3 regions of the Streptomyces sp. NPDC101227 genome follow, and region 2 is predicted to be linked to each of the others. Evidence: riboswitches for the same ligand, from Rfam matches in the RefSeq annotation. Region 2 holds a riboswitch; each other region holds the start of a gene.
The links. A riboswitch is a leader RNA that binds a small molecule or an ion and turns the genes downstream of it on or off. The one in region 2 is predicted to bind thiamine pyrophosphate.
Positions count from the first base shown of each region.

Region 1: it holds a riboswitch for thiamine pyrophosphate, as region 2 does, so the genes downstream of both, thiO (glycine oxidase ThiO) here and ACIRPT_RS29630 (thiamine ABC transporter substrate binding subunit) in region 2, are expected to answer to the same signal.
Region 3: it holds a riboswitch for thiamine pyrophosphate, as region 2 does, so the genes downstream of both, thiC (phosphomethylpyrimidine synthase ThiC) here and ACIRPT_RS29630 (thiamine ABC transporter substrate binding subunit) in region 2, are expected to answer to the same signal.

Region 1 covers NZ_JBIWOD010000023.1:104,937-109,208, reverse strand. Annotated here, with positions in the region: gene ACIRPT_RS36140 (thiazole synthase) at 1-206, opposite strand, end outside; gene thiS (sulfur carrier protein ThiS) at 216-437, opposite strand; gene thiO (glycine oxidase ThiO) at 434-1,651, opposite strand; TPP riboswitch at 1,649-1,761, opposite strand; gene ACIRPT_RS36125 (NAD(P)/FAD-dependent oxidoreductase) at 1,906-3,147, shown strand; gene ACIRPT_RS36120 (Rv2175c family DNA-binding protein) at 3,296-3,661, shown strand; gene thiE (thiamine phosphate synthase) at 3,752-4,272, shown strand, end outside.
Region 2 covers NZ_JBIWOD010000015.1:93,526-97,797, reverse strand. Annotated here, with positions in the region: gene ACIRPT_RS29640 (phosphatidate cytidylyltransferase) at 1-967, shown strand, start outside; gene rlmN (23S rRNA (adenine(2503)-C(2))-methyltransferase RlmN) at 1,145-2,251, shown strand; TPP riboswitch at 2,285-2,405, shown strand; gene ACIRPT_RS29630 (thiamine ABC transporter substrate binding subunit) at 2,510-3,589, shown strand; gene ACIRPT_RS29625 (ABC transporter permease) at 3,565-4,272, shown strand, end outside.
Region 3 covers NZ_JBIWOD010000005.1:53,806-58,077, forward strand. Annotated here, with positions in the region: gene ACIRPT_RS12615 (SsgA family sporulation/cell division regulator) at 50-472, shown strand; gene ACIRPT_RS12620 (YibE/F family protein) at 501-1,853, opposite strand; TPP riboswitch at 1,925-2,081, shown strand; gene thiC (phosphomethylpyrimidine synthase ThiC) at 2,076-3,884, shown strand; gene ACIRPT_RS12630 (hypothetical protein) at 4,033-4,272, opposite strand, start outside.

The sequences.
Region 1 (4,272 bases), on a different contig from region 2:
AGCACCCGGATCGCGTGCCGTTCCAGTACGGACAGCACCGAGCCCTGCACGCTCGGGTCCAGCCGCCGCATGGCGACCGTGGTCAGTTCCGTACCGGAGGCGAGCAGCGCCCGCTCCATGACGTCGAGGCTGGGGGCGCCGCCGGTGCCCATGATGAGCCGGGAGGTGAAGGCGGTGTCGCCGATGGTGAGCAGATCGTCGGCCATGTCTGCGGATCAGCCTCCCTGGACCGCGGTGAGCACCTCGACGCGGTCGCCGTCGCCGAGCGGGGTGGTGGGCCACTGGGTGCGCGGCACCACGGTTTCGTTGAGCGCGGCGGCCACCCCGGAGGGCGCCGCGGTCAGGGTCGCGACCAGGCGGTCGAGGGTCAGGCCCCCGGGGATCTCGCGGGCCTCGCCGTTGACGGACACCGACACGGTGGAAGGGGGCGCGGTCATACGGGCTGCTCCTCTGGGACGCGGGCGCGCTCGGCGCCTTGGGCGGTGAAGCGCGCGGGGGAGAACGGGCGGGCCTCTTCCGGCAGGCGTCCGGTGGCCAGCGCCTCGGCCATCGCGTCGCCGGTCACCGGCGTCAGCAGGACGCCGTTGCGGAAGTGCCCGGTGGCCAGGTGGAGGCCGGGCAGCGCGGACGGGCCGAGCAGCGGGGCGTTGTCGGGGGAGGTGGGGCGCAGCCCCGCGCAGGTCTCGACGAGCGGCAGCTCGGTGATGCCGGGGACCAGCTCGTGCGCGTCCCGCAGCAGCTCGTAGACGCCGCCCGCGGTGACGGTGGTGTCCCAGCCCTGCTCCTCGCTGGTGGCGCCGAGGACCAGCTCGCCGTTTTCGCGCGGCACCAGGTAGAGGGGATTGCCCCGGACGACGGCCCGTACGGTGCGCGACAGGAAGGCGGGGCTGCCGGCCGGCATCCGCGGCAGGCGCAGCCGCAGCACCTGCCCCTTGACCGGCCGCACCGGCGGCAGCACGGCCTCGGGCACCCCGGTCAGCCGCCCGCTCCAGCTGCCCCCGGCCAGCACGACCTGACCGGCCGGCAGCCGCTCGCCGCCGGCGAGTTCGACGCCGGTGGCGCGCCCGCCGTCGACCGTCAGACGCTCCGCCCATTCCCGGTGGAAAGCCACGCCGGCGCGCTCGCAGGCGATCAGCAGGGCGCTCGCCAGGAGGCGCGGATCGACCTGGTGGTCGCCGTCGACCCGGAGGCCGCCGCGTACACCGGGGGCCAGCATCGGCTCCAGGCGGCGGCATTCGCGTCCCGACAGCCACTGGGAGTCCAGCCCGGACCGGGTCTGCAGGGCGTGCAGTTCGCGCAGATGGGCACGGTCGTCGGCGTCCAGCGCCACGGCCAGGGTGCCGCACCGCCGGTATCCGATCCGCTGCCCGCTGGCCTCCTCCAGCTCGGCGGTGAAGTCCGGATACCGCCGCGCGGAGGCCAGGTTGAGGCCGAGCAGGGTCTGTTCGCCGTAGTGGAGTTCGGTGACCGCGGCCAGCATGCCGGCCGCGACCCGGGCGGCGCCGCCACCGGGCGCGGGGTCGACGACCGCGGCCGTCAGTCCCCGGCCGGTCGCCCGCCAGGCGGTGACCAGGCCGATGATGCCGCCCCCGATGACCAGGACATCGGGGTGGCCCCTGGTGGGAACGGGTGATGTGGCAGGTGGATGCATGAGCGTCCAGCCCCTCCCTTCGCCGGCATGACCCGGATCAGGTTCGTACGGTCGGAGGCCGGCCAGCCTCCCTCTCAGCCCGGTACGTCCGGGCTCCCGCGAGTGCGTGTATCCGTCACCCTAATACGGGGCCGCGACGCGCCGTAAGGGAGCGCCCGGGGGCGGCGCCCCGGCGTCACCGTCCGTGACGCTGTGTCAGAGATCTCGTTGCGTGCTGCTGCGAGCGGCCTCCCCCGCCGTCCTACAGTGAGCGGGTGAGCGAGCAGAGCACGTCCTCCCAGGCCCCTGACCACACGCCGCGCGTCGTGATCGCCGGCGCGGGAATCGCGGGGGTGCAGACCGCGGTCGCGCTGCGCGAGGCGGGCTGGCGCGGCGCGATCACCTTGCTCGGCGACGAGCCCCACCAGCCCTACGACCGCCCGCCGCTGTCCAAGGCGCTGCTGCTCGGCAAGGCCGACGGCGCCGCCTTCGACGTCGACTTCGCCGCCCTCGGCATCGAACTGCACCTCAGCCGCCCGGTCACCGCGCTGCGCCCGGACGCCCATGAGGCCGACACGGCCGAGGGCCCGATCGCCTACGACTACGCGGTGCTCGCGACCGGCGCCGAGCCCGTCCTGCTGCCGGGCAGCGAGGGGGTGCCGGGTGTCCATCTGCTGCGCACCCTCGACGACGCCGAGCGGCTGCGGCCGGTGCTCGCCGCCCGGCACGAGATCGTGGTCGTCGGCGCGGGCTGGATCGGCGCCGAATTCGCGACCGCGGCCCGCGAGGCGGGCTGCTCGGTCACCGTCGTCGAGGCCGCCGACCGCCCGCTGGCCGGCGCGCTGCCCGCCGAGGTTGCCGCCCATATGACCGACTGGTACGCGGACGCCGGGGCCGAGCTGCGCACCGGAGCCCGGGTCGCCGCCGTCGAGCCGGGCGCGGTGACGCTAGAGGACGGCAGCACGCTCCCTGCCGACGCCGTGGTCGTCGGCATCGGCGCCCGGCCCGCGACCGGCTGGCTGGCCGGCTCCGGCGTCGCCCTGTCGCCCGAGGACGGCTCCGTACTCGCCGACGAGCAGCTGCGTGCCTCCGTCCCCGATGTGTACGCGGTCGGCGACTGCGCCTCCTTCCCCTCGGCCCGCTACGGCCGCCGCCTGCTGATCCACCACTGGGACAACGCCCTCCAGGGCCCCCGTACGGTCGCCGAGAACATCGCGCGCGGGGAGGCCGAGGGCGTGGTCTACGACCCGGTCCCGTACTTCTGGTCCGAGCAGTTCGGCCGGTTCGTGCAGTACGCCGGGCATCACGAGGCCGCCGACGAGATGATCTGGCGCGGCGACCCGGCCGGCGCCTCCTGGTCGGTGCTGTGGCTGCGCCGGGGCCAACTGGTGGCGCTGCTGGCGGTCGGGCGCCCCCGGGACCTGGCCCAGGGACGCAAGCTCATCGAGAAGGGCGCCGCCCTCGACCGGGTCCGGGCCGCGGACGCCGCGCTGCCGCTGAAGACCGCGATGCGCTGACGGGGCGCTGCCGGGGGCGCGAAAGCGGGCGTGTGGTGGCGGAGCGTAATCGCGCGGGCGCGCCGGGGCGTCACCCTCCGGGGTGCCGCACGCCCCTGATGGCGATGCCCGGCTACCGACTGTCAGTGCGAGATGGCACGCTTGTCCTGTGACCGAGATTGACGCAAACATCGATGGACTCGTCCCCGCCTGGCTCACCCTCCCCGACATCGCCGAAGAGATCGGCGTCGAGGTGACGCGCGTCCGGCAGCTGGTCAAGGAGGGCCAGCTGATCGCGGTGCGCCGCGGCGAGAACCGGGCGCTTCAGGTGCCCGCCGATTTCATCAAGGAAGGCAAGGTCGTCAAGGGCCTCGTCGGCACGCTGACGCTGCTGCGCGACGACGGCTTCGCCGACGACGAGATGCTCGAATGGCTCTTCACGCCCGACGAGACCCTGCCCGGTACCCCGGCGCAGGCGCTGCGCGAGAATCGCGGCACGGAGGTGAAGCGCCGGGCGCAGGCGCTCGCCGTCTGACGCCACCGCACCCGAATCCGTAACCGCACCGGGGCGTACGTGCCGGGGCCCCCGGCCCGTACGCCCCCGACCTGGGGGGAAAGCCGCCCGATGACCACCGCACGACAGGCCCTCGCCGACGCCCGGCTCTACCTCTGCACGGACGCCCGCAAGCGGCAGGGCGACCTGGCGCAGTTCCTGGACGCGGTGCTCGCCTCGGGCGTGGACATCGTCCAGCTGCGCGACAAGGGCATGGAGGCCGGCGAGGAGCTGCGCCATCTCGAGGTCTTCGCGGACGCCTGCCGGCGGCACGGCAAGCTGCTGGCCGTCAACGACCGCGCGGACGTCGCCCATGCCATCGGCAGCGATGTCCTGCACCTCGGCCAGGGCGACCTGCCGGTCCCCGCCGCCCGCGCCATCCTCGGCCAGGACGTCCTGATAGGCCGCTCCACGCACGCCGAGGCCGAGGTGGACGCCGCGATCGCCGAGGCGGGCACGGACTACTTCTGCACGGGCCCGTGCTGGCCCACACCCACCAAGCCCGGCCGCCACGCCCCGGGCCTCGACCTGGTCCGCTACACCGCCGGCCGCGCCCCCGAGCGGCCCTGGTTCGCCATCGGCGGGATCGACGC
Region 2 (4,272 bases):
CGACTACCGGGACCACCGGGACGACCGGGGGGCCGCTCGACTGAGTGGCCCCCTCTTCCGCGACGAAGAGCCGCAGGAGCCCATGCCCACTGCTTTCCCCGGTTCCCCCGAGCCCGGCAGCTCGCGGCATCCAGAGCAGCCGAAGAAGAAGAGCGCGGGGCGCAATCTGCGTGCCGCGATAGGAGTCGGCGTCGGTCTCGGCGCGATCATCCTTGCGTCGCTCTTCGTCTACAAGCCCGTCTTCGTCGGCGTCATTGCGGTCGCCGTCGTCGTGGGTCTGTGGGAACTGACCTCGCGGCTGTCGGAGCGCAAGGACATCCGGGTGCCGCTGGTGCCGCTCGCGGTCGGCGGCACCGCCATGGTGATCGCCGGATACGTCCGGGGCGCCGAAGGCGCATGGGTGGCGATGGCGCTCACCGCGCTGGCCGTCCTGGTCTGGCGGATGACGGAGGCGCCCGAGAACTATCTGCGGGACGTCACCGCGGGTGTCTTCGCCGCGTTCTACGTACCGTTCCTGGCGACCTTCGTGGCCCTGATGCTCGCCGCTGAGGACGACGGCCCGCAGCGGGTGCTGACCTTCCTGTTGCTGACGGTCGTCAGCGACACCGGGGCGTACGCCGTCGGCTGGCGTTTCGGCACGCACAAGCTCGCGCCGCGCATCAGCCCCGGAAAGACCCGCGAGGGACTGCTGGGCGCGCTGCTCTTCGCGATGGTCGCCGGCGCCCTGTGCATGGAGTTCCTGATCAAGGGCGGCGCCTGGTGGCAGGGCCTGCTGCTCGGCCTGGCGGTCGCGGCCAGCGCCACCCTGGGTGACCTGGGCGAATCCATGATCAAGCGCGATCTCGGCATCAAGGACATGGGCACCCTGCTGCCCGGTCACGGCGGCATCATGGACCGCCTCGACTCCCTGCTGCCGACCGCACCGGTCGTCTGGCTGCTGTACGTGGTCTTCGTCGGCTCCGGCTGACCGCCGCTCCGCCCGGCCGGCCGCTCCGCAAAGCACCGTCCGGTACGGCTCCGGTCCTCCGGTCCCCGCCCGACTTCCGCATGTTTTCCCTGCATACGCGGGGGTTCCAGCGCTCAGAGGGGTCTGCCGCACTACGTGGCAGGCCCCTCTTCGCGCGTCTGCGACACTGGATGCACCATGCCTGCACCCGGAGAACTCACTTTCGTCGCGCCGCGCGGAGCCAAGAAGCCCCCGCGCCACCTTGCCGATCTCAGCCCCGTCGAGCGCCGCGAGGCGGTGGCCGCGATCGGCGAGAAGCCGTTTCGCGCCAAGCAGCTTTCGCAGCACTACTTCGCCCGCTACGCGCACGACCCGGCGCAGTGGACCGACATCCCGGCGGCGGCGCGCGAAAAGCTGGCGTCGGAGCTGCTGCCGGACCTGATGAACGTCGTCCGGCACATCTCGTGCGATGACGACACCACCCGCAAGACCTTGTGGAAGCTGCACGACGGCACGCTCGTCGAGTCGGTCCTGATGCGCTACCCGGACCGCGTGACGATGTGCATCTCCTCGCAGGCCGGATGCGGGATGAACTGCCCGTTCTGCGCCACCGGCCAGGCAGGCCTGGACCGTAACCTCTCCACCGCCGAGATCGTCCACCAGATCGTGGACGGCATGCGCGCGCTGCGCGACGGCGAGGTGCCGGGCGGTCCGGCGCGGCTGTCCAACATCGTCTTCATGGGGATGGGCGAGCCGCTCGCCAACTACAAGCGCGTCGTCGGCGCCATCAGGCGGCTGACCGACCCCGAGCCCGACGGCCTGGGTCTGTCCCAGCGCGGCATCACGGTCTCCACGGTCGGCCTCGTCCCGGCGATGCTGCGGTTCGCCGACGAGGGCTTCAAATGCCGGCTCGCGGTGTCGCTGCACGCGCCGGACGACGAGCTGCGCGACACGCTCGTCCCCGTCAACACCCGCTGGAAGGTGCGCGAGGTGCTGGACGCGGCGTGGGAGTACGCCGAGAAGTCTGGCCGGCGGATCTCCATCGAGTACGCCCTGATCCGCGACATCAACGACCAGGCATGGCGCGGTGACCTGCTGGGACGACTGCTCAAGGGCAAGCGGGTCCATGTGAACCTCATTCCGCTGAACCCGACACCCGGCTCGAAGTGGACCGCCTCGCGGCCCGAGGACGAGCTGGCGTTCGTACGGGCCATCGAGGCGCACGGCGTGCCGGTCACCGTCCGGGACACCCGCGGCCAGGAGATCGACGGCGCCTGCGGGCAGCTCGCGGCCTCGGAACGCTGAGGGCTCGCTGGTACTGTGTGATCGAACAAATGCACATTCCGACAGGGGAGCGCCACAGCGCTGAGAGTGCGGAAGCGTCGTAGACCTACGGTGCCCGCAGACCCTTGAACCTCGCCCGGGTCATTCCGGGTAGGAAGTTCGGTCGTCACTCATGCTGTTGCGCCCTGCCCGGATCCGCTCGCCTCACGTCGCCCGGCGTCGTGAGCTGTGGACACCGGGCGGGGCCGCGTCTCTTCCTGGCCAGCCAGGAGGAAATCAGTGAGCACCACCAGCAGGATCACCGCGACGGCGCTCGCGGCAGCGGTCGGCATGACCGCACTCGCCGCGTGCGGCGGCCCGGACGGGGGCGGGAGCGCGGACGCCAAGACCGTCACGCTCGTCAGCCATGACTCGTTCGCCGCTTCCAAGTCGGTGCTGGCCGCCTTCGAGAAGGAGACCGGCTACAAGATCAAGCGGCTCCCGGGCGGCGATGCGGGCAAGGCCGTCAACCAGGCGATCCTGACCAAGGGCAATCCGCAGGGCGATGTGTTCTTCGGCATCGACAACACCTTGCTCTCGCGCGGCCTGAAGGAAGACATCTTCAGCCCGTACAAGGCCAAGGGCCTGGACGGGGTGCCCGCCTACCTGCAGCTCGACAAGGACAAGCACCGCGTCACACCGCTCGACTACGGTGACATCTGCGTCAACTACGACCGCGCCTACTTCGCCCGGCACAAGATCGCGCCGCCGAAGACCTTCGACGATCTGATCAAGCCCCGGTACAAGGGGCTGCTCGTCACCGAGAACTCCGCGACCTCCTCTCCGGGACTCGCCTTCCAGCTCGGCACGATCGCGAAGTACGGCGAGGCCGGCTGGCAGGGCTACTGGAAGAAGCTCCGGGCCAACGGCGTCGAGGTCGTCGACGGCTGGGAACAGGCGTACAACGAGCGGTTCTCGGGCTCCGCGGCAGCCAAGGGCAAGGGCGACAAGCCGCTGGTGGTCTCCTACGCCTCCAGCCCGCCCGCCGAGGTCCTGGGCAAGAAGCCGGAGCCCCGGCAGGCGCCTACCGGGGTCGCGACCGGCACCTGCTTCCGGGGGATCGAATTCGGCGGACTGCTCAAGGGCGCGAAGAACGAGAAGGGCGGCAAGGCGCTGCTGGACTTCCTGCTGAGCAGGAAGTTCCAGGAGGACATGCCGCTGCGGATGTTCGTCAACCCGGCCCTGAAGGACGCCAAGGTGCCGCCGCTGTTCACCAAGTACGGCGCGCGGATCGACAAGCCGGCGACGCTGGCCCCGGAGACGATCACCAAGAACCGCGAACAGTGGATCAAGCAGTGGTCCTCGCTCGTTCTGAAGTAACCCGCCTCCGGCGCAGGAGGCCCGCGAGGGGAACGGCGGTGCGGCTCGGCCTGATGGCCCTGCCGCTCGCCTTCTTCGCGCTGTTCTTCGCTTATCCGGTGGTGGCGATCGTCGGGCGGGGGCTGAAGGACGGCGGGCGCTGGCAGCTCGGCCGGATCGGTGCGGTGCTGGGCGATCCCGATGTGCTCCACGTGCTGTGGTTCACCGTCTGGCAGGCGGCGGCCTCGACCGCGCTGACGCTGCTGATCGCCCTGCCCGGCGCGTACGTCTTCGCGCGCTTCGACTTCCCCGGCAAACAGCTGCTGCGGGCCGTCGTGATGGTGCCGTTCGTGCTGCCGACCGTCGTCGTCGGCTCGGCCTTCCTGGCGCTGCTCGGGCGGGGCGGGCTGCTGGACGACCTGTGGGGCGTCCGCCTCGATACATCGGTGTGGGCGATCTTGCTGGCGCATGTCTTCTTCAACTACGCCGTGGTCGTACGGACCGTCGGCGGCCTGTGGGCGCAGCTCGATCCGCGTCAGGAGGAGGCGGCGCGGGTGCTGGGAGCCGGGCGGTTCGCGGCCTGGCGGAGGGTGACGCTGCCCGCGCTCGGGCCGGCCGTTGCCGCCGCGGCGCTGATGGTCTTCCTGTTCACCTTCACCTCCTTCGGCATCGTGCAGATCCTGGGCGGGCCCACCTTCTCGACC
Region 3 (4,272 bases), on a different contig from region 2:
GCGGGGGATGATTCCCGGCCATCTCCGATCAATTGCGGGGCAGTGGTTGATGACCGACACAGTTCAGGCAGAAGTGATCATGAGCTTTCTCGTTTCCGAGGAGCTCGCGTTCCGGATCCCAGTACAGCTGGACTTCGACATCGCCGATCCGTTTGCCGTCCGTTTCACCTTTGATCTCCCCGGCGATATGCCCGTGACCTGGGTGTTCAGTCGTGAGCTCCTGCTGGATGGACTGAGCCGGCCTGCCGGCGAGGGGGATGTACGCGTCGAGCCGTCGTCTCCGGAGCGCCTGGGCGATGTCTTCATCAGCCTCCAAGTGGGCGCCGAGCGGGCCCTGTTCCGGGCCGGCGCGCCGCCGCTCGTCGCCTTCCTCGACCGCACCGACCGGCTGGTCCCGCTCGGTGAGGAAGAGGTGTGCGACACCCTCGAGGCCGTACTGGACCGGATCCTCACGGAGGCGCCGGCGGGCTGATCCCGGACCGGCCCGTCCGCCGGTCCCGTCATCGCTTACGGCGCCTGCCGCGTGATCCGTGCCGCCCGGGGCGACCGCCCGTGGCGGTCAACGGTGCACCCGAGGCGGGCCCCGGCACGCCCTCTTCCCGACGATCCGCGGAGACCACCAGCGCCGCCAGTAGCGTTGTCAGCGGCACCGAGGCGACCAGCCCGATGCTGCCCACCAGCGTGCGCACGATTTCTTCCGCGACGACCTCACTCGTCGCGACCGTACCGACGCTGCTCCGGGCGATCGAGAACAGCAGGAGCAACGGCAGCGCCGCCCCCGCATAGGCCAGTACGAGGGTGTTCACGACCGACGCGATGTGATCCCGTCCGATCCGCATCGCGGCGCCGTACAGCTTGCGCCAACTCGCCGACGGGTCCGCCTCCTTGAGCTCCCATACCGCGGCGGTCTGGGTCACCGTCACATCGTCGAGCACGCCCAGCGACCCGATGATGATCCCCGCCAGCAGCAGGCCACGGATCTCGATGTCCGGGTAGAGGCCGTGCACCAGCCCCGTCGTGTCGTCCGTATTGCCCGTCAGCAGAGCCCACCCGGTGAACACCGAACCGAGCAGGCTGATCAGCAGCAGCGAGGCGAGCGTGCCGAGCACCGCCACCGACGTACGGGCCGTCAGACCGTGGCACAGATAGAGCGCGATCAACATGATCGCGCTGCCGCCGACCACCGCCACCACCAGCGGATCGGAACCCTGGAGGATGGCCGGCAGGATGAACAGCGTCAGCACCATGAAGCTCGCCATCAGTGCGACCAGCGCGAGCACCCCGCGCAACCGGCCGACGATCACGACTGCAATCGCGAAGATGGCGGCCAGAACCCACATCGGGAACGTCCGGTCGACATCGCTGACCGAGTACTGCAAATCCTTCGGGGCCCGGGGGGAGTACGACACCACCAAGCCCTGGCCGGTCGTGTAGTGCCGCAAGGCGTCCGGTGTCACCACCGTCTGGAAGGTGCGCCCGGCGTTTTGTCCTGTGATGACCTTGATTGTTGCCCGCTGGCACTTCTTGCCCTTTGGTGCTCCTCCGGACGGAGGCTGCCCCTGCGGCCCCGGTGGCTGCGGCTGCGGCTCGGCGTGCACATCCGCACAGTTCACCTCCTCCACCTTGATCACCCGGGCCTGCTCCGTGGGCTGGTCGAAGCCGACCCCGGACGGCTTGTGCGGGGGCGCGCCGCCCGGCCACAGCACGACCAGGCCGACCACCACGGCGGCCGCGAACGGGATCAGAATCGCCGCGATGACCTTGCGCAGATGGCGTGAGACGGGCGCGGCAGGCCCGTGGCTGTGGGCATGCGAGTGCGCGACGGAATGAGGGTGGGACTCGGGAGGGCTCACACCCCGATCCTTGCAAGAACTCCAGGGGCCCCCTGTTCACCCCGGCATATCGGCCGCTACCGTGGTGGCACCTTTGCAATCGCGGGAGCTCGGAGCACCGGGCTGAGAGGGCGCTGACCTTCGTCCCAGCGACGTTTCACGTGAAACGTCGGCGGACGGAAGCCGCTGCGTCGACCGCCGAACCTGTTACCGGGTAATGCCGGCGTAGGGAGTTGGGTCTTTATGACTCTGCAGGATGCACGCACGCCTGAAAACGCTCAGGACGGCAGCCAGAACGGTGCCGCCAACGGCAGCCAGCCGCTGATCGGCTGGCACAAGGGCTATGTCTCCGGTTCGCGGCCCGATCTGCGGGTCCCCGTCCGGAAGGTGCACCTCACCAACGGCAAGGACGTGACGCTCTATGACACGTCCGGGCCGTACACCGATCCGAACATCGACACCGACGTCCGCCGCGGCCTCGCGCCGCTGCGGGAGAACTGGATCATCGCTCGCGGCGACACGGAGGAGTACGCGGGCCGCCCCATGCGGCCTGAGGACGACGGTCTCAAGCACACCTCGCCGCGCGGCGGCCTCAAGAACCTCGACGCGGTCTTCCCCGGCCGCCCGCGCCAGCCGCGCCGCGGCCGGGGCGGCGCCGCGGTGACCCAGCTCGCCTACGCCCGGCGTGGCGAGATCACCGCGGAGATGGAGTACGTCGCCATCCGCGAGAACGTCAGCCCCGAGTTCGTACGGGACGAGATCGCGGCCGGCCGCGCCGTACTGCCGGCCAACGTCAACCACCCGGAGATCGAGCCGATGATCATCGGCAAGAACTTCCTGGTGAAGGTCAACGCCAACATCGGCAACTCCGCCGTCACCTCCTCCATCGAGGAGGAGGTGGACAAGATGACCTGGGCCACCAAGTGGGGCGCCGACACGGTCATGGACCTCTCCACGGGACGCAACATCCACACCACCCGCGAGTGGGTGCTGCGCAACTCCCCCGTCCCCATCGGCACCGTCCCGCTCTACCAGGCTCTGGAGAAGGTCGACGGCAAGGCCGAGGAGCTGACCTGGGAGATCTACAAGGACACCGTCATCGAGCAGGCCGAACAGGGCGTCGACTACATGACGGTGCACGCGGGCGTGCTGCTCCGCTACGTCCCGCTCACCGCCCGCCGTAAGACGGGCATCGTCTCCCGCGGCGGCTCGATCATGGCCGCCTGGTGCCTGGCCCACCATCAGGAGTCGTTCCTCTACACGCACTTCGAGGAGCTCTGCGAGATCCTCGCCTCCTACGACGTCACCTACTCGCTCGGCGACGGCCTGCGCCCCGGCTCCATCGCGGATGCCAACGACGAGGCCCAGTTCGCGGAGCTGCGGACGCTCGGTGAGCTCAACACCATCGCCAAGCGGCACGGCGTCCAGACGATGATCGAGGGCCCGGGACACGTCCCGATGCACAAGATCAAGGAGAACATCGACCTCCAGCAGGAGATCTGCGAGGAGGCCCCGTTCTACACGCTCGGCCCGCTGACCACCGACATCGCGCCCGCCTATGACCACATCACGTCCGGAATCGGCGCCGCGATGATCGCCTGGTGGGGCACCGCGATGCTCTGCTACGTCACGCCCAAGGAGCACCTGGGCCTGCCCGACCGTGATGACGTCAAGACCGGCGTCATCACGTACAAGATCGCGGCCCATGCGGCGGACCTTGCCAAGGGCCACCCGGGCGCGCAGGACTGGGACGACGCCCTCTCCGACGCGCGCTTCGAGTTCCGCTGGGAGGACCAGTTCAACCTGGCCCTCGACCCGGACACCGCCCGTGCCTTCCACGACGCGACCCTGCCCGCCGAACCGGCGAAGACGGCCCATTTCTGCTCGATGTGCGGCCCGAAGTTCTGCTCGATGAAGATCAGCCGGAGCATCACCGAGCAGTTCGGTGGCGAGGCGGACGCGTCGCCCGAGGAGATCGAGGCGGGGATGCTCGAGAAGTCCAAGGAGTTCGCGGCCAGCGGGAACCGGGTGTATCTGCCGATGGCGGACTGACACCCGTAGAGGACCAGCACTGCGCGGGCCGGCGCCGCTCCGAGGCGGAAGGATGCCTGGGGGCGACGCCAGTCCGTGTGGGCGCCGCAGAACAATCGGCCGGGGCTGTCGCCGAAGCGGGCGCCCCGGCCGTCGCCGCCGGTCCGGCCTACTCCGGTGATCCCCCGCCCGGACCCTGCCCCGCACCCGATTCCCCGTACTCCGGGCTCGTGAAATCCGGGCTGGAATAGCGCGGACGCGACCCCGATGAGCCGCTGTCGGGGCTCGAGAACGTGGGGCGGGTGTAACCGAGGGTCGGGATGCGGTGTTGGGGGGCGGGCTGGGGGACGTACCGGACGGGGTCCGGATCCGCGTCCGGGGAGGGGTCGGTGAGGGCCTCGCGGAGAAA